DNA from 2 places in the Enterococcus montenegrensis genome. Region 2 is predicted to be linked to the other one. Evidence: predicted binding sites of a transcription regulator. Region 2 holds the regulator's gene; the other holds the start of a gene.
What was found. The regulator LexA, encoded in region 2, represses DNA repair genes until DNA is damaged. The targets are predictions, from matches to a motif close to CNAACANNTGTTNG.
Positions count from the first base shown of each region.

Region 1 (3,434 bases), 390 kb from region 2:
CTCTTTTCATCTGGTGCATCTTTTTGCTCTAAAACAAAAACTTGGCCACTGTTTTTAACAACATCGGCAACTAAATTATTCAAAACTTGTCGTCGATCATATTCTGTATCTGGATCTTCACCAAAACCGTCCACTAAATTAGAAGTTGCAATAAATAAATCCGAAATGCGTCCTTCTTTAGCCGCTAATACAATATCTGGCAATTGATCAACAAATTTTTTGTCTAATAATTTTTGATAAGAAGCAATTTCAGCTTGAGACAACGTGTCTGCAATTTCACCTAAATCTTCTTTAATTTTCTTAATATCTAATTGAGCCGGTGAACCTGAAATAGCAGCATCAGCTTGGTAATACGGTGTTTTAGCGTATTTTTTGAACATAGTTTGATTTTCTGGCAAGGCGTATAAATACATTGGATAATTTGCTGGGTTGTCAAATTTATCTTTAAAGAAAGTATCGACTGCTTGATAATAATTTACCCAGTCTATTTCTACTTCTTCATCTTTGGCATTAACACCATGATACGCAACGCCTTCTTTTGAGCCTGTTTGACTACCTTGGGAGCTATAATTTAGACTCCCGCCAGTTAATTCATCTCCGAGAGCTGTTTTAACATCAATTGGCGCATCTTCTGGCAACATCACTTCGGTAATTTCTTTATTATCAACAAAATATAACTTCATTGAGTCGCGATTTAAAGCCAATAAATAATACGTATAGTTAAACTGACCATTCTTAATTAAAGCCAGTAAGTAAGGGAGGTCCCCTACATAATACTGATCATCAACAGCAATGTTTAAGCGATGAACAAGCGTTTCTTCTGGTGTCAAGAAAACGGCAACACTTTTTGTTCCGCTACGCCAGAAAGAAGCGTCAGCTAAAAGCGTATCAATTTTATCTTGAATTTTTTTCCATTCTTTTTCAGGATATTTCTTTTCAAAACGTTTTTTGGCTTCTTTGGCGAAGTTTTTAAATTTGATTTGATCTTTTTCTACATCTTGGTGGGCAACATGGGTATTTAGCATAATCGTGACAAAAGGCCCTTTTTCAAGATCAGCAGTTAATTGCCGCAAGACTTCATTTCCAACTTTGGTCATAAAACATTACCTCCTAAAAATAATGAATAACACTACATTAAAAGTGTAACACGCTTACATTTTTACATAAAGTAATAAGGTCTCTGTTCATTTCTAAGCCAAACCAGTTTTTACTTTCTGTTCGCTTTACAAAAACAAACGCATGTTCGTATAATAAAGATGAAAGAAGGTGATTCGATGGAAGCAAACTTCGATTATCGTAAAGAAATTGTTCAAGATATTTTATTTATTGATGTCAAATCCTTTTATGCGACCGTGGAATGCGTGATGCGCAACTTAGACCCCTTAACTACGCTTTTGGTCGTAATGAGTAGCGAAGATAATACCGGTAACGGTTTAATCCTCGCCTCTTCTCCGGCGGCAAAAAATAAATTAGGGATCACAAACGTGACCCGAGCTGACAATTTACCCGATCATCCCAACCTTTTAAAAGTGCCACCGCGCATGAGTTTGTACATTAAAGAAAATATACGTTTTAACGCTATTTTCAAGCAATACGTGGCTGATGAAGATTTATTGCCTTATTCCATTGATGAATCTATTTTAGATGTTAGCCATTCTTTAAATTTATTTTATCCCGATCCGACAGAATCACGGTATATGAAACGTATGCGTTTGGCTCACCACATTCAAAATGAGGTTAAAGAAAAGTTGGGGTTAATTTTGTCCATTGGCATTGGTGATAATCCACTTCTGGCAAAACTTGCACTAGATAATTTTTCCAAACACAGTCCTAATTTCATTGCTGAAATTCGTTACCAAGATGTTTTAACCAAAGTTTGGTCTATTCCTGAACTAACAGATTTTTGGGGCATCGGGCGCCGTATGAAAAAACGCCTTTACAATTTAGGAATTGATACGATTAGACAATTGGCCAATAGTGATCCCATCATCCTAAAAAGTCACTTTGGCATTTTAGGTTTGCAACTTTACTATCATGCAAACGGGATTGATCGCACGATTATTGCCGAAAAAGCACCTCCTACCAAAGAGAAATCTTATGGCAACAGTCAAGTTTTACCAAAAGATTATACAGATCAAAAGGAAATTGAAATTGTAATAAAAGAGATGGCTGAACAAGTTGCTGCCCGCATTCGCCGTCACCATTGTCTCAGCCAATGTGTATCTGTATATATTGGTACTAGTCGTGGTGGTGAAAAAGACAGCTTTTCTCATCAAATGAAAATTACAGCCACAGATAATACAAAAGAATTAATCCACTACTGTCTAACTATTTTTCGTAAGTATTATACGGGGCAAGTTGTCCGTCATATAGGAATTAGTTATGGAAAACTTATTTATACAAATGCGAAGCAGTTGAATTTATTTACTTCCCCAGAAGTTCAAATAAACGATGAACGTTTAGATAAAATTATCGATAAAATTCGAACAAAATATGGATTTGCTGCGATTATTCACGCGACAAGCAAATTAGATGGTGCCCGCAGTCTAGCCCGCAGTCATTTGGTCGGCGGACATAACGGCGGTGCCGGTGGTTTAGATGGTCTATAGACAAAAGTCACTATTTTGTAAGAAAACTTACAAAATAGTGGCTTTAAGTTTATTTATACTTTAGCGATTGATTGAACGAGACACACGATTAATGGTGTGGCGCATCCCTCGAATTGCAATAGACATTTCGAAAATATTTTCTGCGGGTGCCATGCCGCCATAGCCAGCATCGCCAATATGTTGCAAATCAACGCCACATATTTTATTAGTGATCGCCATTTGTCGTAGCGTTTCTGGACGTGCACTTTCTTGGCTAGTACCGATGGCAGTCATTGTTAGCAAATCATTTTCTTTTGCCAATTTTACCGCTTCAATTAAATCTTGCTCTAAAAAGCCTTGGATCGTTCCAACAGCTGGTAGTAATAAAATATCTGCTCCTGCCTTGGCATAAGCAGCTACAGCCTCTTTGGTCACAACCGGTTCACTTGAGCCTGCGCTGTGCATTTTTCCAGCAATCACTAGGCCTGAAAAATGTTCTTTGGCAATTTTGACAGCATCAGCAATTGCAGCGTTAGTTACACCGGTGCCGGGGTTTCCAGTAAAACAAATAAAATCAACACCTAATTTTTCTGCTTCTTGAATTGTTTCAATGGAGCTTGTTCGTCCCTTAGAGATGACAACTTGCTCACTCATCAAATCCAACTCGGCGGCAATAGGCTCTAAATTAATGCCAATTGGTCGTCCAGTTAATTTTTTTAAAGTTGGGATTGGATTTTCAATCACTGTTTTTTCATCAAAAATCATTTCTGGTGTTAAGCCCGGCATCCCAAAAACAACTGGTCGAAAACAATCAAAACCATTTAATAAAATTAAGTCAGCGCCAAA
Region 1 covers NZ_CP120467.1:1,750,702-1,754,135, forward strand. Annotated here, with positions in the region: gene P3T75_RS08480 (baeRF6 domain-containing protein) at 1-1,097, opposite strand, end outside; gene P3T75_RS08485 (Y-family DNA polymerase) at 1,275-2,609, shown strand; gene P3T75_RS08490 (DUF7916 family protein) at 2,670-3,434, opposite strand, start outside.
Region 1: a site for LexA is predicted at 1,233-1,246, ahead of P3T75_RS08485 (Y-family DNA polymerase). Genes of this name have one in related genera too.

Region 2 (3,434 bases):
TGCAGCAATTCCTTCTACTCCTAATGGGGCACCATGAACTTTATTCGTACCTTCATTTGGTGCACCAAAGCCAATAATTGTTTTCACTTCAATTAATGATGGTTGATCCACGTTTTCTTTTGCTTTTTCTATGGCTGCTGAAATTTCTTCTAAATCATTACCATCTTTAACTAAAATATGTTGCCAACCATAGGCTTCAAAGCGCTTGCCAACATTTTCTGTGAAGGCTTTTGAAGTTGGTCCATCTAAAGAAATATCATTTGAATCATACAAAACAACGAGTTTGCCTAATTTCATGTGACCAGCCATAGAGGCAGCTTCTTGTGAGACACCTTCCATTAAGTCGCCATCACCACAAAGTGCATACGTGTAATGATCAACAACATTGAAATTATCACGATTATAAGTCGCTGCTAAATGCGCTTCGCTCATTGCCATTCCGACTGCCATGGCAATCCCTTGACCTAAAGGACCAGTTGTTGCTTCTACACCATCAGTATGATTTACTTCTGGATGCCCAGGTGTTTTGCTATCCCATTGACGGAAATTTTTCAAATCATCAATTGTGACGTTATATCCTGCACAATGTAATAAACTGTAAAGTAAAGCCGACCCATGTCCGGCAGATAAAACAAAACGATCACGGTCTGCCCAGTTACGAGAAGTTGCTGGGTTAATTTTCAAATGTTTTGTCCAAAGAGCGTAAGCCATTGGCGCTGCCCCCATTGGTAAGCCTGGGTGACCAGAATTTGCGGATTGAATCGCTTCAATACTTAATGTACGTAAGGTGTTAACGCTCAATTCATCGATTTTATCAAACAATTGTGCTTCCTCCTGTTTTTAGGTTTTTTTTACCTTTATTATTTACATCCCTATTGTATAGGATTATTACCGGAAAAGCAATTAAATATCAATCTCGATTGTGTAAACCTTTTTCTTTTTGAATTTGTTTTAATTTATCTGGCGTTACGTCGTTTCCTTTAGGATCAACAACCTTCATGCCTTCAATATGATGCCGCATACCGGAGCGGAAAGCTTTTAGATACTCTTCGCGTAAATTTTTTTGTTCCCGTGTTTCTGCATCAGTTAGACCAGCTTCTTTTTTCTTTTTTGCTAGCGCATTAATTCGTGCTAATTTTTCTTCTGATAGCATTTTAAAATCCCCTTTTTATTATGAACGTTAAATTCTTTGAGTGACGCATATCTTTCCTTATCTTAGCTAAAAAAAAGCCTGGTGACAACTACAAACTCAAAGCGAACATCTGTTTGATTTGTTTTATACTTTATGCTAAACTAAAATTATTAAAGAAAGAAGGTGCAGTATGGCTAAACGCACAGAAAATCGCCAAATTGAAATTTTAAAATTTATTCACGATCGCGTCTCGCAAAAAGGTTATCCTCCTACTGTGCGAGAAATTGGTGAAGCAGTCGCTTTGTCTTCCACATCAACTGTTCACGGTCATCTTTCCCGTTTAGAAAAGAAAGGCTTAATTTTACGTGATCCTACCAAACCACGGGCAATTGAATTAACCGAATTGGGTCTTGAAAAAATCGGCGCTCAGCCGGAGACAATTCCGATGCTTGGGGTTGTAACAGCCGGTGAACCAATTTTAGCAGTAGAAGAAGCATCGGATTTCTTTCCCATTCCACCTCATTTATTAAACGACAGTGGTTCTTTGTTCATGTTAACGATCCGCGGTGAAAGTATGATTAATGCTGGCATTTTGGATGGTGATCAAGTTATTGTTCGGAAACAAGCTGCCGCAAGTAATGGTGATATTGTGATTGCCATGACTGACGAAGACGAAGCTACTTGTAAAAGGTTTTTCAAAGAACGTGACTATATTAGACTCCAACCAGAAAATGATTATATGGAGCCTATCATTTTGCCAAATGTTAAAATTTTAGGTTTGGTAGTTGGACTTTATCGGGATTTACTCTAGAACGAATAATAAATCTTCGAATTTTTCGAGGATTTATTTTTTTACTTTACAAACCGAACGTACTTTCGTATAATCATTATACAAACATTTGTTCGTATATTTTAATTGAGGTGAAAAGGATGAATACAATTCGCAATATTTCTTTAATCGTTTTAGGTTTAATCGTCAGCTTTGTCATTAGTCATTATGGTGTTGCTCTAGCCGCTTTGATTTTTGTTCCCCCTTTTTTAGTCTGGTTTGCCTTATGGGACGAAAAAAAATATCGTCAAAGTATTCGTAAATTTTATCCTTACAATCAAAAACCACGGGATACCTATCATCAATACAAATAATTTTTAGTAATTATTACAATGGGTTACTTTGACCAATAATTTTTAAGGTTTGACAGATTAGTCTTGAGACTTTTGTGTCAAATCTTTTTTATTTGTTTTATACGTAGAGTATTTACAATTGAGGCTATTCCAATCCATATTTACCCTAATGACTGCTACTATCTTTTTTAAACTTTTATAATTCAAATGAAAATTTAAACGCTTACTATTTTAAAGTCGGATTATTTCCCTTATTTAAAAAACGGCAGTATATTGGTTTTGAGGTAAAAATTTTCATTCTATTAAATAGCATTAAGGAGGAATTTTATTATGACAAGTTATGAACCTAGAAATCCCGAAAAAGATGAACTGCTTTCGCCGGAAAACAGCGTTTTTGTACTAATTGATTATCAGCCTACACAAGTAAACTCCATCAATTCAATGGATCGCCATGAATTAGTTGAAAGTATTGTAAATTTAACAGCTTTGATGCGGGCTTATAATGTTCCTACTATTGTTTCAACGGTCAACGTAGCAACCGGACGTAACAAAGATACTATTCCCCAATTAAAAGAACTAGTAGCTGATTTGCCAAGCTATGACAGAACCTCCATTAACGCATGGGAAGATCGCGAATTTAATGACGCCATTAAAGCAACGGGTAAAAAGAAAATTATTATTGCCGCATTGTGGACAGAGGCTTGCTTAACTTTTCCAACCTTGGATGCTTTAAAAGAAGGCTATGAAGTCTATGCTGTCGCAGACGCAGTTGGTGGAACAAGCAAAATCGCCCATGAAATGGCACTTCATCGTGTTGAACAAGCTGGTGCTAAAATGACCTCCTTTGCGCAACTTGCTTGCGAATTACAACGTGATTGGAATAGAAGCAATACTGCAGCAAAATTTGTGAAAGCCATGCAAGACAAAGGAATTTTCTTAAAATTAGAATAGTAAAAAAGGAGTAATCTTCATGTTAGATATTCAAGGTTCGCTAAAAAATTTGTCCTGGACAGTAGAACATCACTTTTTGCATATAAAAAATCAGCATCCTTTCATGCGTGCTTGGGCCGTTCAATTTGAATTAGCGTATACTGATTTTCGCGTGATTCAATTAGCGTTGCAATTAGCAGAAAATCAAATGGCGCTCTTAAAGACTTTTACAGCACAATATGATGCAGTC
Region 2 covers NZ_CP120467.1:1,362,029-1,365,462, reverse strand. Annotated here, with positions in the region: gene tkt (transketolase) at 1-822, opposite strand, end outside; gene P3T75_RS06625 (DUF896 family protein) at 911-1,153, opposite strand; gene lexA (transcriptional repressor LexA) at 1,323-1,943, shown strand; gene P3T75_RS06615 (hypothetical protein) at 2,063-2,275, shown strand; gene P3T75_RS06610 (hydrolase) at 2,585-3,205, shown strand; gene P3T75_RS06605 (hypothetical protein) at 3,225-3,434, shown strand, end outside.